Regions from separate parts of the Paenibacillus sp. YIM B09110 genome, predicted to be linked through region 1. Evidence: riboswitches for the same ligand, from Rfam matches in the RefSeq annotation. Region 1 holds a riboswitch; each other region holds the start of a gene.
The links. A riboswitch is a leader RNA that binds a small molecule or an ion and turns the genes downstream of it on or off. The one in region 1 is predicted to bind cyclic di-GMP.
Positions count from the first base shown of each region.

Region 2: linked by a shared signal. The riboswitch ahead of V8F51_RS13375 (glycosyl hydrolase family 28-related protein) and the one ahead of V8F51_RS03085 (methyl-accepting chemotaxis protein) in region 1 are both predicted to bind cyclic di-GMP.
Region 3: linked by a shared signal. The riboswitch ahead of V8F51_RS22265 (pyridoxal phosphate-dependent decarboxylase family protein) and the one ahead of V8F51_RS03085 (methyl-accepting chemotaxis protein) in region 1 are both predicted to bind cyclic di-GMP.

Region 1 covers NZ_JBANSP010000002.1:185,833-191,998, reverse strand. Annotated here, with positions in the region: gene V8F51_RS03100 (prenyltransferase) at 1-135, opposite strand, end outside; gene V8F51_RS03095 (hypothetical protein) at 209-1,252, opposite strand; gene V8F51_RS03090 (HSP90 family protein) at 1,249-3,030, opposite strand; gene V8F51_RS03085 (methyl-accepting chemotaxis protein) at 3,236-5,032, opposite strand; cyclic di-GMP riboswitch class I at 5,126-5,211, opposite strand; gene V8F51_RS03080 (DUF1836 domain-containing protein) at 5,283-6,053, opposite strand.
Region 2 covers NZ_JBANSP010000007.1:236,646-242,811, reverse strand. Annotated here, with positions in the region: gene V8F51_RS13395 (nucleotide sugar dehydrogenase) at 1-573, opposite strand, end outside; gene V8F51_RS13390 (Gfo/Idh/MocA family protein) at 595-1,608, opposite strand; gene V8F51_RS13385 (YveK family protein) at 1,657-2,277, opposite strand; gene V8F51_RS13380 (polysaccharide deacetylase family protein) at 2,299-3,321, opposite strand; gene V8F51_RS13375 (glycosyl hydrolase family 28-related protein) at 3,562-4,947, opposite strand; cyclic di-GMP riboswitch class I at 5,031-5,115, opposite strand; cyclic di-GMP riboswitch class I at 5,209-5,293, opposite strand; gene V8F51_RS13370 (NAD-dependent epimerase/dehydratase family protein) at 5,613-6,166, shown strand, end outside.
Region 3 covers NZ_JBANSP010000017.1:139,730-145,895, reverse strand. Annotated here, with positions in the region: gene V8F51_RS22280 (proline dehydrogenase family protein) at 1-299, opposite strand, end outside; gene V8F51_RS22275 (AraC family transcriptional regulator) at 381-1,196, opposite strand; gene V8F51_RS22270 (methyl-accepting chemotaxis protein) at 1,293-3,017, opposite strand; gene V8F51_RS22265 (pyridoxal phosphate-dependent decarboxylase family protein) at 2,998-4,686, opposite strand; cyclic di-GMP riboswitch class I at 4,781-4,867, opposite strand; gene V8F51_RS22260 (DUF3320 domain-containing protein) at 5,464-6,166, opposite strand, start outside.

The DNA.
Region 1 (6,166 bases):
AATCAAGGTCAATAAGAAAAGCCATACATCGAACACGCCGTCCCATACATAAGCAGCCAGCGAACCCATAACGATTGGTATGAGCATGACCGGAATTACCCGAATTCGTGAAGCTTTCAAAAATTGTTTCAACATATCGAATCATTACCCTCTCTGCCGTCGTTATTACAATTGAACCACTACCATTCGATTGTCGTCAACAGTCCGATCAGTGAGTACGACGATTCCAAACTTGATTTACCTTTTGTGCAAGCTGCCCCTGACAATATCCATTGCCGTTGCGAGCATCGAAAGCCCTTGCCAGCCTTTCACTTTCGGCATCAACCCATTCGCTTGTGAAAGAATTGTGAACAACCAGCTTCCTTCTCCGCTTCTTCTCATTCCATAGCGAATAGAACGCTCTCGCTCCGATCAAATATTGGAATCGATTCCAATCTGTTTTGTTGCTCAACACATATTCGGCTGTACTTTCCAACAGTTTAGCCGCTTTGCTCAAGTCCGTTGCGGAATAATAACTGATCAGTCTGCCGTATTCTTCTAAGTAGCCGGGTCCTTTGAGCATACGCGAACTTTTGCGTGCAAGCTTGGCCGCCTCTTCCTGCTGATCGGTCTCAAGCAGCGGCATGAGGGCATGACTGTACGTATTTTGCGGGATCGAACGGCAGAACATCTTGCCGCTTAATATTGGCTTCAATGTCTGCAGCCCCCTCTTGTAACGACCAGATGCCAAGTGAAAGTAGCCAATTAAATTTTGCTCGCAAGCCCGGCAATCGGACATTTCGTCATACGGCGCTTTTTTCCACTGCTCATAATACGTTTGGGCAAGCTCGGCATGCCCGCCAGCTAGCGCATAAAGATGAATTTTCGAATAATAAGGTCGCAGGCTGTGTCCGTATTGTAGGCATTTTCTTTTAAAATCATCAAAGATGTCTTCAATCTGGGCTGCTCCAAATTGCGGAAACCGCCATATAATGCCGACCAGCCACTTGTAATGCCAAATGATCTGGTGACTGTCGAATAGGTCCGGCTGTTTCTCGAATTGAGATAAGCACCAGGCGAAGGAGACAATGAAGCGTTCCTCGAAGCCAGACACTAAAGCTGCCTCCGAATACGTCATTCTTGCGTGATAAGCTTCTTCCTTCGACATGTACAGATCGGCAATACGGACAGCCTCCTCCAGCACGGTCACCTTCTGCTTGCCGTCAGGTAGACTCCAAGCCTCGCTCTGCAGCTCATCGTACCGTTGCTTCATCCCTGCTTGTCACCTGCCCGACCAAGTCCGATGGAGAGAGAACGCATGAACGACTCGTTCATGAGCTGCATCTCTTCCGAGCTCATTGGATAATGCCCAAGCAGCAGCGACTGGGTATACAGCGTCTCGATACTTAGCTTCTGCATCTCCGGATTGCCGCATGTAATGGCCTGCTGCACGATCGGATTATTGTAATTAAAGCAAAGCCTTGCATAAGGCACATCGTGGATTTGATGAATGACAACGTCCAGAACACTTTCGAACAGCTCGTTCGACTCCCTCCTCGTCTGCTCCGCCATCCGCAAAAAGTTGAATTCTTCATTCGTATTATAGAGGACGGCAAGCTCTTTCGGCTCGAACCGTTTCACAGCGCTGCGACATTGGAATCGCTCTAAGAGCTTGTCCGCAAGGGCCAGAAAGGGCGAAGCTAACCTAAACTCTAGAGCCGTTAAATCCTGGAACAGATTAGAGAAGTTAATCGGATCAAGAACCCCGACCTGAATCGCCTCGTCATACTCCTCTAGCTTGCGCACAAGCTCAAAGTCATGCACGTAGCCTCCGTTGATGACCATAACATTCTGTGCTTTCGCCACGCGTACCACTTGGCGGAACTCATCCAATGTTGACGAAACAACGATATTGGAGCTGTGCTGCAAAATATCTCCCATGCGCATCATCCCGTAAGGCGTCTCGAACGAGAGGTGGCGAATGAACAGCTGGTACAGCTCATCATCCTCCACGGCCAACGCCTTCAACGAAACGTAATGAATCTTCACGATTTTCTCGAACAAATCGGGATCAGTCAGAGCCAGCATCATCAGATGGCGCTTCAGACATTGTCCCAGCTCGTCTCGAACGGTATAGAACAGCTCGTTCTCAATAAATGACTCCCGAGATGCGGTAGGCTTCAGTCCCCCAACATTCACGATGCAGGTGACGAAAAAAGCCCATTCCGGCAATAGTTGGCTCATCTGATCGGAGAGCAGCATCCGTTTCACATATACTTTATGCTTCTTCTCTGCTTGCAGACTCACAGCATAGGGCAAAATATAGGCAGTACCTTCCGCTTCGCCAATAAGCGACTTGATCGGAATAGCCTCTAGAAACCGATGACCGAGCTGAGCCTCGCCATATTCCAGCGCATGCTGAGCGTCCAATTGCCAAGGCGGCAGCGCACCGTTAATATTTCGCTCGAAACGATCCTCGGACAAACTGATCGGCACCGGCAGAAACTCGCCGTAATGAGACAGAAGCTGCTCTAATTTATACCATTCATAATATTCCTCATAGTCTTCCTTGCACGTCAAATAAATCGTTGTGCCGATCGGCGCTTCGCGCTTCAGCTTGCGGATCGTATACGTGCCGTCTTGTCGGCCGCGCCATTCCAGCGTATCGCCTTCCAGCGCAGAACGTGTAATAAGCACGATCTCAGCGCTTACAACGAAGCAGGACAGCATGCCGACTCCGAACTGGCCGATATAGTCGTCATCCCCATCGAGCTCCTCGCGCTTAGACGTGCTTCCGATCTGCGAGAGGAAGCGGTGAATTTCGGGCTCCGTCAAGCCGATGCCGTTGTCATGAATCGCGATTGTTTTCGAAGCGTATAGCTCAAACAAAATTTTCGGTTCGAATTGATGCCCAAGCTTCCTGCGAGCTGTGATAGCGTCGACGCCATTTTGCAGCAGCTCTCTTACGAACACGCCCGGATTCGAATATAGATGCTTGGAGAGCAGTTCAATCATGCCCTGTAAATTTACTTGAAAGTTCATTTCGCTCATCGTATCACCTGTCTCCAATATGTAAGTTAAACCCAGCCCAAAGGCAATTCCGCTCCTATATAAAGTATACGTTCATCATTCGCTGTTTTTGAACGTTATCCTTCTTTATCGACATATTGATCGATGTCCGACACTCATTGCTGCCATAAATAAAAAGAGTGCAGAGCGGTTATCGCTCTGCACTCCCTGACCTGACTGATCTGTCCTATATTTTGAATACCGAAGCGCGCTCCTTAAGCGCCTCCGATGATTCCGTCAACCGTTTCGACAGCTCTCCCAGCTCGTCGGAAATGCCGTTCTGCGTGTCGGACAGGCCGCTTATTCCTTCCATCTGACCGTTCACTTCCGTCGATTTCTCAAGCAGCTTATCGACAGCCGTAACGATATGCGTCATACCTTGCGTAATCTCACTGATAGCGGTCGAAATTTCACTCATCTGATCAGATAACACGCCGCTCTGCGATTCAATCGCCTGGAACGTCTCGCTAGCCGTTTCCGACGTCTCGCGGGTAGACTTAATAACATCCGAGAATTGGCTTATCGTACGACCGCTGGCTGCGACATCCGCTTGAATAAGCGCCAGTTCCTTCGTAATTTGCTTCGATATCGCGTCGGTTTGACCGGACATCTTGCGAATTTCATCAGCAACGACCGCGAAGCCGCGGCCGTGCTCGCCGGCGCGTGCCGATTCGATTGATGCGTTAAGCGACAATAGGTTCGTCTGTGTATTAATATCCTGAATGCCTGCAAGAAACTTCGCAACATTGCCGTAGCGTTCGTTCATCGATTCGAAGGCGGCCGTCAGTTTATCGAACTGCTGCGCCGTCTCATTCACTTTCAATACAACGCCCGCCATCTGCTCGGAGCCGTTAAGGGATGCTTGCTTCATTTTTAGCATATCGCCATTTATGTATTCGCTGGACGCGGCGATCTCTTCCGAACTTGCCGAGATTTGCTCGGTTACCGCCGATATCGAAGATGCGTCGTCATACTGGGCCTGCAGCGAAGTCTTGCCAAATTCGATCTGGCCTTTGACTTGCTCGGAAGCATCGCGGTTGCTGCTTATCTTCTCCGTCATCTGATTCGATACGCCAAGCACTGTACCGCTCACGTCAATCGTCGCTTTGATCGTCTCTCGCAGGTTACTGCCCATGTCGGCGAGCGATGCGTCGATATCTCCGAATTCATCGGCGCGCTGCAGCTTCGGAAGCTCCGTGAATTGATTGTTCCTGTATGCTTCGATCCGTTTCATAATGCCGGACAAGCCCGTCTTAATCGAACGCGTAATGCCGAAGATCATAACAGCAGGAAGCACGGCCAATAGGATGATATTCACTAGAATGATGATATTCGCGCTATCTACGCTTTTGTTAAGCGACTTCTGCGTGTCCTGAGTATCCTCGGACAATTTTTTCTCCATTGCTTCTTTGGAGAAATCAATAATGATCGTATAGACACTGATCAAATCCGACACGCGCAACGATTTCTCTTCGGCCGTTAAAGCATTGACATCAATAGAAGTCGTACTCAAATTCGTATAGGCGAGATCAAGCACTTTAATCTGATTCACATATTTCTGGGCATTCTCTTCAGCTGGATATCTAATATCCATAGCTTCGAACTGCTTATTCAACTGCTCTAGGCTCGAAGGGATCGTTGCCAGCTCCGTCTTGATCGCAACTGCGCTTTCTTCCTCGGTACCGTTCTCGATCGCATCGATCATTCGGAGCATCGTCTTCAGCAGCTTGCCCGACACCGCTTGGTAGTTGCGCTCAGCTTCGGACAGCTTCTCGGACTCATTTACCGCATTTGCTACCGACAAGTTCTGGGTGTAGATGAATGCCCCGGCACCTACGTTAAATAGCGTAATAATGGCCGAGATGATAAACAACCTCGTCGTAATCTTCTTCCCGTTCAACTTTTTCAAGCGTACTTGCTTTGCTGTTTGCACGGCTTTGCCAAGCCATGCTTTTCCTGTTGTTGCCCACGATGCTGTCTTCATGCTGGTTCTCTCGCTCCCTCTGTCTGTCCGAAAAATAGCAAAAAAGCTATCCAGGCCCCAGTCGGCGGATAGCTAAATAAGCTTATCTAACCTGCTGGCGGTCTGGCAGCCATAGCGTCTTGCCCCTTAGGCCCATAACTTTGCGTCCCTGCCTTTCGGCAAGTTTGCCTTTTTCAGTTTGTCTGTTTTTTACATCAGCTTACAGTATAGGACAGATTTCCTCTCATGTACATCCCTTTTTCCTATTTTTTCATGGAGAATTCAGGAACAGGGTCGCATTGCAGTACCTTCTCGCGAGAGTATGAAAATAGGACGTTTGAATCGATATGACAGCTACCAGCAAAATATTGCGTATCGCTTCCCGCTGCTTGTCCGTCAATCCCGACAGCCTGTCCGCAAACCGATTGGCTGCACCTCGTATGACTTCCTCCGTAAGCAGGTCCTGATGAGGCTGCCCGTTTAGATGGCCCGTAATATCGAGCAATTGATCGTTATTCGCGTCGAGCTCTTCGAACATCTTCGTATAAGTGGCATACAGCTCGATAGGGCCGACAAGATCGTGGGACTCGTCCTCCGGCTTGCCGAGCACGATTTCAAACAGCTTGCGAATCGACTCGAAGTCGAGATTCGACTTCAGATCATCGATAATGAACAACAGCGCAGCTTGATTAAGGGAATATTTCTTGCCAGCCTTTGGACAGTCAAAATACGACTTAAAGTCTCTTTTGACCCAATTTTGCATAGAAGTAATGGAAAGGTTCGAATATTCAATTAGCTGACCCAGCGCTGATATTTCCTGCAGCGAGAAGCCTTTCACCTCACTGCCCTTAATTAACTTCTCTATTATAGGCGGCAGAAGCGTGGCGAGAAAGGCAGGCAATGTCGTCCCCTTCTCCAGTTCGTACTGATGCGACTTCGCCCAAGCGCTCTGCAGCACTTGAATCGGCTTCTGACTGCTGCTGCCGTGTAAGGAGAGCAACAGCTCCGCCATCTCTTTTCGAGTAAGCGTAAAGGACTCCATATTCTTTCCTCCTCGCATTCACGACTTCGTCAAATTTGCTTACAAGTTCTTATGAACTTATCATATGCTCGCATTAGAGGGTTGTAAAGGGACGATATTCAATGAAAACAAGC
Region 2 (6,166 bases), on a different contig from region 1:
TCCAACTACCTTAGGCGTATTTTTGGTATTGAAAAACTTGTTGCCAGGATCTACCCTCTCAGGCGAATAAGCGAGGAAGAAATCCTCCCCGCATCTTAGTCCCGTTGCCTCCAAGATTGGTTTAACAAGCTCTTCCGTCGTGCCGGGATAAGTCGTGCTCTCCAATACAACAAGCATTCCAGGATGCAAGTATTCGGATATCGCTTTAGTCGAACTTTCCACATAACTCGTATCCGGCTGCTGATAGATATCAAGTGGAGTCGGTACACAAATGGCGACCGCATCGACATCGCTTAAGAAGGAATAGTCCGATGTTGCCTGAAGTGACCCGTTCTTGACCATAATCCGCAAATCTTCGTCGATTACGTCGCCGATATAGTTATATCCGCTATTCACCATATCGATTTTTTTTTGCTGAACGTCAAACCCAATAACTTTATACCCCGCTTTGGCTTTCTCGACGGCTAGCGGCAATCCGACATAACCTAAACCTATCACGCCAATGACGGCGGACTTATTTAGCAACTTCTCAATTAACCTATCACTTAACTCGTTAAGTTTAATAGATTCCATATGTATAAGACGCCCCCTGGATTAATTAATTTGTGGTACTACGCTGCCATCCTGGACAATGTCAATAACGAGTTGAACCGCCGCCTTACCGTCCTCTACCGTTACAACCGGTTCGCGATCGTCGCGAATAGCAGCTATCATATCTTCAATTATCTGCTGATGTCCCGATACGCCGTACGGATTGGCTTCAACCTCCTGCTTCAGCAAGTCTATCGCTTCATCACCCATGGATTCGCACTTCCACTGCTTAATCCAATTGGCGGTTACTCCCCCGATAATTGCATAGCCCTTTTCACCGAATACGCTAATGGATTCCTCTAAATTTTTGTCATAAATCGTAGTGGCTGCTTCTACGATTCCAAGCGCACCGCTCTCAAACCGCAGTGTGGCTACTGCAACATCCTCCGCTTCTATCGCTCGAATACGTGTGTCGACCATAGATTTTACTTGAACTACGTTTCCAAACAGCCATTGCAACAAATCCAGATTATGCACTGCTTGATTCATTAATACTCCGCCATCCATCGCTTTGGTGCCGCGCCATGGGGCTTGATCATAATAAGCTTGTCCTCTGTTCCAGCGTACCGTGGCATTTACATGGCTTATTTTTCCGAACATATTTTGTTCCAATGCAGATTTAAGTTGCTTAATGGCTGGCCGATAGCGATTGGGGTGGACAACTGCTGCTTTAACTCCCGAGGATTTGACGGCTGCAGCGATGGCATCGGCATCACCAATTGTTAGCGCAAGCGGTTTTTCAATAATGAGATGTTTGCCCGCCTTAGCTGCCTTAACAGCTAACGGAGCATGCAGACCGCTTGGCGTACATATACAAACTACATCAATATTTGATTGTCGTTCCAGCATTTCATCAATGCTCGAATATCCTTCCGCGCCAGTCTGCTCCATGTATTGGTTCAATCTCTCGGGATTCGTATCGCATATGGCAACAAGGCTCGCTTGATCTATTTTCTCGATAGCTTCTATATGCTTATTAGCAATATGGCCGCATCCTACGATGGCATAATTAATCATTTCCGACTTCACTCCGTCCACTCATTCTATACAAATGACTATCATCGTCTAAACGCTGCTGTTCTCTGCACGCTTTCTTTTGCGTTCTTGCCGCTTCCCTTCCAACATGAGAGCAACGCTTAACCCGACAAAAACTCCTATAAACAAGGAAATCGCTAAATTGAATGCTTTTTTAGGACTGACCGGATCAGATGCTTGTTCAATGCTCGCCAGATCCAATAAAGTTATATTAGCGTATTGAATAATTGATTTGGATTCCGATAGGAACGTCTCACCGTACGCATTGGCAATGGCAACGGCATCTTTCACGTGATCGTCTTTTATTTTAATTTTAATAACAAGAGTATCCACGTTGGTCTCCACTACCAGCTTATTAAGCAATTCGGTTGCAGTAAGGTTACTATCCAACTTTTCTTTCACTTTGTTTGCTATATAATAGCTTTTCAAAGCATCCTTATAAGTGCCAGTTAATAGCTGGCTTGCTAGAAACTCATTATAAATACCTGCATCTCCAGAGGATGCTATGCTTGCAACTACGCTTACACTCGCCTCATAAGTAGGCTTTACGAAAGCATTTAACGCAAAGGCTCCTCCAACAGAGAGAGCTATCACTAATAGAATAACAATAAAATACCGTTTACTCGCTTCTTTCAAAAACTGAATGTCCATTCGTTCACCTCATGTTTGGGATTAATGCTGCGATTGATAGGAAGAACGTCCCTCTTCACTTCTTAACACTTGATTACATAACTCCTCCATATTCAAACTTGTCATCCCGTACTTGTGCTGCAGTTTGTGGTAGTGTTCTAATATTCTCTTTAATACATCCATATTCTCATTGGCATTGCTCGCCAAATTATAGGGATGCCACCAGAGGTGATAAACTTGGTTGTGCTTCGCTGCATAGGTCATTCCATCCAGTATTCGCTTAATACGAAACGGCTCTAGTACGCGGAGCTTGGGGGAGTAAGACCTAAAAAAATGACTTGCCGGTAGGTTTACGGGTAGCTCGGACATTATTTGATCTGCGCGATAGCAATGATAACCGGACAGATTGATATAGGTATCCAGCAGCCGAGCAGCTCTCAAAAACAATGAATCTTTAGTGCTATAGCCGTGTCTGTAAATCCAATGCTTTGGATTTCCGCGATATGACTTAATGCCTAGCCGATTGAGCGTTGGCAAATAGGTTTCGTTAATTTGATTTCTTGGAAATACAATGCTCTCCAAGGTCATACCTTGTTTTTCGGCGATTTGGATGCTTGCCTGTATATCTGCAGCAAATTCTTTCTCCGTCTGGCCTTCTTCTTTGCAATAATAGTGTGAAAAGGTATGTGTGGATATCGCCTGAAATGGCGAATTTCGAATCAAATGAATAAGCGAAGATGCATAGTGGTTAGGATCGACCTTCTCATCTAAGCCTACCTGTTCACTTTTTAAATATGGGTATGGAGATAGATTTTGTTGAACATAACCCGGTTTAATAGATGGTAAACCATTTAACATCGCTTCCTTAGACTCAAAAAATAATAGTCCTACAGTCGCCCAAGTAGCATGAATGCCATATTTCTCAAATAGAGTCAGAACCTCTGGAATTAACTCTCTTTCCTTCGCAAACGTCCTATTATACCAATCTAGATCATAGAGATCCCTTATGCCCCAAAACAACTCAAAATCAAGCGAAATGACAAATTGACCTTTATGTCCAGTCAAAAATCCTCAGTCCTTTATGTAGAGAGTTACTTGCTATTTCCACTAAATTCCCAACATAGTCCAGAACTGTTTGGCTGAACCTGAAAGCATATTCGTATTATAATCTTCAAAACTCGTCAAGTAAATAAAAATGAAACGACATTTTCCGTACCTCTGAGTCACAACTGCTTCTATATAATAAATTCAATCAATAAAAAGACTTCGACATTGATTGTCGAAGTCTTGGTAGTTGAAAAGGTACTATAGAACTTGTACGTTGAAGTTGCTGCTTGCTAGCTTAACAATGAATTGTGTAGCTTGAATGGTGTTATTGGAGCACACAATATTTTTTTGGGAAAACTGCGCAAGGTAAGTCGTTAAATCAATGCCCCCGCCGCTTGTCATTTTAATTTTGTTGTTTGTGATAGAACCGTTATCTGCGTTTTGCCAAGTCCAAATTCCTTTGTCGCCATTCTCGATTACGTTGCCGTCGATCGTGAATTTGTTGATGTTCCCCAGACGGATAGCCGTTTTGCCTTTTTGAACGCTCTTCGGCCCCATTGTAATTTTATTGTTGCTGACCACAATGTTGTTAACCGTCTCAACAGCGCCTACCTCGATTGCAGCATAGAAACTTCCAATACCGCTAATCGTATTTGATTTAATCGTGTTGTTGCTGCCGTATACACTGATAGCCGAGTACATGTCAGGAGCGATCGACCCTTTATCCGAACCCGAAGCGTAATAATTGTTTTGCAGGTACGAGTTCAAAATTTGGTTTCCTGTTACCGTAAGGCCTTGTGCATAAATCTTAATAGCGCGTTTGGCGTTATTGTCGAATTTATTATTCGAGATAATGCTGTTTGTATCAATGCCTTTGCCTGAATCCATGTTTGGATCTTCATAGTAGATGCCGTCGCCGTCATCAGCAGGACCGATGTGGTGTATATAGTTATTAGTAATAGATACATTAGCTGCTGCAGCTTCGCTTTTACCCCATGTCGTTGTTACGTAAATACCTCTAGCAATCATGCTGCCGCCAGTAGGATTGATTGCTACAATATTTTTCACTTCATTGCTGTCGATTGTGATAGCTTTCGTATTGCCGTATACAAGAATTCCCGAAAGCACGCCCGAGAAGTAATCGCTGCTTGTTTTTGTGCTGTGTGAAGCATTCGCTACAATCGATTTGTTGACATTAACGCGCTCACTGCCTCCGCTTACAACAAGTACGCGGTTAACTAGTTTGTTGCCGTCGAGTGAAATATTGCTGATCTCAATATCTTTTCCCGATACACGCATCAATTCCCAACCGAAATCTTTTGTGCTAGCCTTAATGATCGAAGTTGCGCCATCACCGAGCACTTTCACGTTGCTGCTTACAGCGAGCGGATCTTTCGGGTTTACCAGGTACGTTCCTTTCGGAAAGTAAACCGTCGTTTTTTTCGCCGCGCCTTCTGCCAGCGCTTTTTTAATCGAGGACGTATCGTCCGTCTTGCCGTCTCCCTTTGCACCGTAGGTCTTAACATTTATCATACTAGCAGCGTTCGCTTCTTCGATGAATAGTCCATAAAAACCGATGCCGCTCAAAATCGTTACAAGCACCATCGCCGTCATGCTCTTCGTTAGTTTGCTGAAAATTCCCATTCTCACTACCCCCATGTCGTTGAATAAAATAAGATAGGACAATCCCAGAATTCAGGATTGTCCTATCTCATTCCTGAAAACATTTCGGGAACTGGCTGGCATATGGTTTCCCATTTAGCCCCTGTAGTTTTGCGTCCCACGCTTTCACGTGGTTTGCCGTTATCGCTGTTTCCAAATATTAAGTTAGTGGGATTGCAGGTGTGATGAACAGAAAAAGAACCTATGACATGTCATAAGTTCTGTAATAGAACCTGAAAAGTTTTCGGAATCTGGCTGGCATGTGGTTTCCCATTTAGCCCCTATAGCTTTGCGTCCTGCGCTTTCACGCAGTTTGCCTTTTCGACACATCAAGTATATGAAGTTTCTTAATATTTAAATAAATATTACCAGATTAATAGGTATAAAGCAATAGGTTTTACTAGATTCATAGCCTAATTTTAAAAAAGATTCGACACCTTTTTCTCAACCGGCTTATAGCCATAAATTAGAACTTGTTTACAACCTCTTCCTAAACAATTATCATAGTCAAGTAGACCCTGCTATCACCTATTAGACTTAATTTTTAATAATACTCTAGCAGCGTACATAATAGCAAAACGCCGGTTTCCAAAGAACCGCGATCGGACTTCTTCACCTAAAATCAGAAGGGAAAATGGGGTGGTAGCGTGAAAGTGTTAATTACGGGCGGCTACGGATTTATTGGCTCATTCGTTGCGGAGAAGTTTTTCAACGAAGGACATGAAGTCATTATTATAGATAATATGACCTCCGGTCATATATCCAATTGCAAATTCCGCCATATATCATACATCGCAGATGTGGAAAGCACAGTATGCGAATCTATCTTCGAGAACCATAATGTCGATATTGTCGTTCATTTGGCAGCTCAGATCAATGTGGTCACATCGATGGAAAATCCATACGCGGATACAAAATCCAACATCCTGGGACTAACCAACATCTTGCAGCTGGCCGCAAAATATAAAACCAAAAAGCTCATTTTCGCTTCCTCTGCGGCCGTATATGGATTAAATGATCAAATTCCGCTAAACGAGGAAATGCCTTGTCAGCCTGTCTCGCCATACGGAATCAACAAGCTTCTCGGGGAATACTATTGCACAAAGTGGAATGAAATCTACCAATTGGATACGATTTGCTTCCGATTCAGCAATGTGTACGGACCTCGACAAGGATCGATTGGAGAGGGCGGAGTCGTATC
Region 3 (6,166 bases), on a different contig from region 1:
GCCCGACCTAAATCTTGAATGAGCGCCTTCATCTCCGCAGCAGCCGCTACGCACTCGTCAGCATCCGTCGTATTCTCACCGATATATTCGATGGAAAGCTTATATCCTTCCCCGGCCAGCCGGCGGCTAGCGGCAACTCCCTCTTGCCTGGTTTCACCCGTAACATACCGAGAAGCGGCCTGCTGAAGCAGCATATAGAGCTCTGGTGTCCGCTCTACGTAAGCTTTCAGGTCTTTACGGCGAGCGATTGACTTTAGAGCCGCTGAAAATTGTTTTTCCAAATTCGATTCATGGTGCATACAATATCTCTCCCCTACTCAAGTTCCTTCAATTGTACGGAGTAGAGGGATGAAGGTATTGTACAAAATTGCTCTTTGTTATTAAGATGACAATGCGTAAGAGCATGGCGTTGCTCCTACAATCCTGCCGAACGTTCTCGCAAAATGGCTCTGGTCATAGAATCCCGCATCTGTTGCGATGTCGGCAATCGGTCGCCGCTTCATCAATTCGGCCTTGGCATAATTAATGCGCAGCAGATTCTGATAGGCATGCGGTGGCAGATGATTCCATCGTTTAAACAACCGAATGAGATAAAATCGGCTTATACCCGTTACGTTCTCGAGCTCCTCCATCGTTAGCTTCTCCGTAAAATGCTCATGCATATAGTCCTGTATGAGCTTGACGTACTTCTGATCCTGTTTGCCTTGCTGTATTTCATGCACCAAATCTGAAGCGTTTTGACTAACGAGATCATGTATCAACTCAATCAAAGCCGTCTCGATTTCAAGAGGAGAACCGTTTCCCATAAAAGCCTCCATCGTTTGGTTAATGCGAAAGCGACAGACTCTATTTTTGTCCTCGGCCAATAGAAACGGGATATGAAGCTGATCTCGCTCCCGCAGATCAAGCTCAAGCTGCTCTAACCAAGCCTGCTTAACGAACAGCATTTTGTAATTCCACTCTATTCCCGACTCCGGCTGGCAGGCATGCAGCATCATCGGCGGAAAGCTGATTGCCTTTCCATCCTCAATCCGGTGCATGGTTCCATCGCACCAAGCGTTCGTCACGCCTTTATCGATTAACCCGATCGAATATTCCTCATGAAAATGTTTTTGGTACGCTAGATCGCTCTTCAGACATCGCTTAGCTTCCAAGAAAGGCAGCGCCTCATGGCGGTAAAAGGTCACATCAGACATTGTTTCGAGTCCTCGTTTCATTAACAGAAAGTTTCTTCGCAATAAAAAGCCCTCCCGCTCGAAAGCGGAAGGGCTCAGTGTGCTCGAACGATACTACTACAGCTTAAACGGCTTTACCGATTCGTTCAAGTCAACCGAAAGAGACGACAGCTGCTGGATAGCAGCCGATATTTCCTGCATGGACGCGCTTTGCTGTTGCGCGGACGCAGCAACCTCTTCCGTGCCGGCCGCCTGCTCCTGCGTGACCCCGTTAATTTGCTGCATAGCATCCGTAATGCGTATGAAGGAATGCTCTACTTTCTCCAGCGAACCGGACATATGGTTCGTGTGGACGGTAAATTCTGAAACGCCCGAGTATATATGCTTGAAGTTTTGGTGGGTACCGCTAATCCAAGAATGGCCAAGCTCGACGGCTTTCGTTCCTTCTTCAATGCTTTGCTTAACCAGATGGCTGTTCGATTGCGTGCTCGAGACGAGCTCGTTAACGGACAACGCCGCTTGAGCCGACTGCGTTGCCAGCTTCTTCACTTCCTCGGCTACGACCGCGAAGCCTCTTCCGAGTTCACCGACCCGTGCCGCTTCGATTGAAGCGTTAAGCGCAAGCAGATTCGTCTGCGTTGATATTTCGGTTATTATGCCGATAATCTCTCCGATTTCGTTGGAACGAGTCTCCAGCGCCGCTGCCGCTTGCTGTGACTGCTGCATCGCCTGCTTGATCGTCTCCATTTGTTGGAGAGTACGATCGACAAGCTCTTGCCCCTGCTCCGATTGCGAATGGACCTCGGTTGCGATTTCTTGAATTTCCTTCATGCCTGCCGATACTTCTTTGATGTCGGTATCAATGTTATGAATGCTCGAATGGCTCTCGGATACGCTCTGCACGATCTCCGTAATGCCTTCTGTCATTCTGCTTGTCGATTCGGCCACCTGCTGCGCGCTATTCGTCGATTCATTCACGGATTGCTTCAGATGCTTGCTCGTATCCCCGATAAGCGCGGACGAGGAGATGACCTGCTCGATCAATGTTTTTAAGCTCGTAATCATGATACCGAAAGCGGCACCCAGCTTGCCGATCTCATCCTTGCTGTCGATCGAGAACTGGCTTCTCATATCGCCGGCCGCGACTTTCTCGGCTGCAATCATCAGTTTGCGAAGCGGATTCGTAATGATTCGGCTAATGAAGACGGCGATCACGCTGCCGACAACGAAGACGATGACGGAGATCAAAACAGTTCTCCAGTTCGAGCTTGAGGCTGTCTGCGGTACAACGGAAGCATCGAGATCGATGCCCAAGACGCCGTATACGATGCCGGATTGATCGGTCAGCGGCATGAAGATCGATTTATGCGTACCGTATTCATCGTCATAAATGGCGCTGAACATCGTTTTATTGGAAGAGATCGCTTCCTTCGTTTCATCCGGGAACTGGAAAGGGGTACCGAAGTCGTCGGGCACGCCCGACAGAATCAGAATCCGTTCCTCGTCCTTGGTATTGGATAAAATATAAACGTTCTCCCAACTATGCAACGTTTGGAGCCTTTCGAGCTCCGATTTGATTATCGGGTAATTCGGATCGTCCATGCCGGTCAATTGAACGTCATGTCCCGGAATGTCCGTGAACGCGTCTGCCGCGATTTGAATATCCGTCGCGAGCCGCTTATCGAATTGCTCCAGAAGCTTCTCGGAGAGGTTGCTCTGCGTCATATAGCCGGACAGAGCAAAGGCTACGCATGTCACGACCTGCAGCAGCAGGATGCTGACCGAGATTTTGACAGCAAGATGTTCTCTGAACCAATTCAATTTAAGAATAGATTTCTTCATGGTTGTTCTCCTTCTTGGATAGCCGGTCATAAGCGGCATACGTTTCAGCGATTTTTTGTTTCAAATAGTGAACGATTGCACCGACATCGGAAGTTTGCGTGTACGGCGAGATGACGAATAACTTAGCCGCATACAACGCAATTTCGCCGGCCCGGTCCGCGGTTGGCACGTAGAGATGCTTCTTCGTATCTCCGAAAAACATTTTCCCGCGGTCTCTGCCCAGTATTTCGAACAATAGCTCGTTCAGCTTATTTTCTCGTTCAATCTCCGCATAGCTGCGAAGTCCCTCGTATTCCGCGTGATAGCCGTTTTTGCGATCCGCATACAAACGGAACAACGTGATAATGCCCGGATTTAGCGGATTAACGATGACCGCTTCGGGTACTTCAGCGGCCAACGCCTTCCTGAACGCGATATTGACCTCGACGAATTGGGCGAGCAGCTTCTGATAACCTTCTATGCCAAAAGCCGTTAGCGCGCTTAAAATACTGATCGAGCTGCCCATTCTGGAGCATTCCAGCGTATAGCTCGTATGATAATCGCCATATCCCCGATGTCCAACATACGGCGTTTCATCCGGCTCCAAATCAAGCAGCTTCAGATCGGACGCCTGCTTCACAAGGAATAAGCTCGTGGAGTACGGTGTTTGACCGAGCTTCTGGAAGTCAAAGCACAACGAATCCGCCAACCCCAAATGCTTCATTCTCTCCCTTATCGCTTGAAGAGCCAATAGCGTTTCAGCATCGAATCGAAGAGGATTTCCTTCAAAGTCGTAATCGTTATAGAAGGCAAAAAATCCGCCGAGCGCCGAATCCGCATGGATATGCGGTCTTTGGATGCCATGCTTTTTCGCTAGTCGCTCTGACACAGCCAAGACTTCCTCAACATTATCTATGCCCATCGCATCCGTCGTCGCTGTCGTTGCCACGATGTACACGGGTACGCCTCCGCTTTGAATAACGCTCTCCATTTTCTCCTCGAGATCCCGAACATCCATGGAGCTGTCTTCTCGCGTACGGATCTTAATCAGATTATTGCTGCCCAGACCCGTTGCTTCCATCGATTTGAACAGGCTGTAATGCGCCGCTTCCGAGCAGAAGGCAAACAAATTGTCAGGTACGCCTGCCTTCGCAGCTTTGGCGTCATATTTATTTATGGCTAGCCGCAGTCCCGTGAAGATGGCCCCTTGCCCGCCCCAAGTCGTATACCCGCCACTTACCGTAGAATCATAACCAATCAATGCCGACATCATGGCAACGACTCTGACTTCGGCCTCCGCTCCAGCAGGTCCGTATACGTCCCACAAGTTATTGCCATTCACCATAAAAGCGGTGAGCATCCCCATGATGCCTGGAATGCTGGCCATGGGCAAAATATTAGTCAAAAAGTATTTCGTATGGTAGGGATGACCATGCAGCAGCTTGAGCAGCTCGCTGTTCACTTCATTTTGCGTGCTGCCGCTAACAGGAATGCGGCTGTTCTTCGTTAGATCCTGATAGAATGTGGCTCCTCTATCTTTTGTTCCTTTTAAATTAACGGAATCGGGATCCTTTAAAGCATCGACCCCTTCTGCGATTTGCCTGAATAGTGCTATAAGATCGTCTCGTTGTCGCTCGTTGCCGTCGTCGCTTGGAAATAAGGTCCGGATATCCATCTCTTGCTCGCTCATTCTCTCCACTCTCTCCTATTTCGATATTCTCTCTTTTTTGTTGTAAGCAAAGAGGCATGCCTATGGACGACCATAGACATGCCTCTGCTAAACCTTTTGCAACTGGCTGACATTTCTTTTTGAGAAGTAGTCCCTATAGCTTTGCGTCTCTCGTCTTTCGACGGATTTGCGTTATGTGATTTTAGGAAAGTTCACCGATACAATTAGTAAACATTTACAGCGAATAGGAACATTCTACTATTTTACATTTCAGATATCAATAGATTTGAAGTATAGATTTTGTTAATTTTTTTAAGAAATCATCATTTTGTCACAATCTTCCTTTGTCCGATATTGTCGACCAATTATGTTTGGTGCAATATTCCTATGAAAAGCAAATAAGCAGGCTTAGGCCGGGTTCATACCCGGCTCCAGCATGTTGTATAAATGCATTTCTTTACCGAATACAAACACGAGCTGGCAGAGGACACTACACTCGATCCAAAATGACTATACCTCTACAGCACCTGTGGTATTGCAGGCTTGATCATCCGCTGGATCAAGACGATTTCCCGAATACCTCTTTCCTATATTGCCAATCAAATTTTAGTGCTGATGCTGCTCTCGAAGGAAACCTCAAATCACAGACAACTTTGGAATTGGATCCAAAAAAAGAGTATCTACCTAAACAATTATATGCCTGTTAAATCATAAGTAATTGACAACATACTGTCATCGAATGCATATTCCTATGAAAAATGAACCTTCAATAAGGCGAAGGTCCATGTTTCTGTGATCCTAAATTTGATTTAACACCAATCGTTCGTTTTGGACTACTGCATCATTCCGTTCAATCGCGCAGGCGATGCCGTTTCTGATCGCCTTGTTTAATCCAGTTCCCGATCTCGCATAACCAAGCAACCTCGTAACTTGTCTTATTAAGTCTTCTTCGGGTAAACTGATTTGTGCCATAAGAACAGCCTTTACCGCATTTGCAACCTCTTCAGCAGGCAAATCTTCGGCTAAACGCCGTTGCATCTCTGTCTGCGCGTTACGGAATAAGCGATATTCGGTGGGCTTCATGCCCTCAGGCCAATAAAATACGTTGCCGTCCATCTCTGTTTTTTCGTGGGTGACCTTAGTTCTATATAGTAGCTCATCAAAACGTCGCTCCAGTCTGGCACCCATACGAGATATTCCCCATGCCTGCAATACACGTTTTGCAAGCAAGCTCCTGCTAATCGGGCCTTCTTCGTTAATGACTTGCTGTAATTGCTCTACAATTTTCTTTGAATTAGAATCAATGAAAAACGATTCCGTATCCGAAATACCCATTCTGCTTAATTGACAAACTTCATACACTGTAACGTTCTCTATGCCACGATGAGCAGATGTCTGTTCCTCTTCACGATTGCCCGACGCCTGTCCTATAACGGGCATGGCTACCAAAAAACGATCGCTCGTTTTTTTTCGGGAAATTATTTTGCTTTCCTCTTTCCCT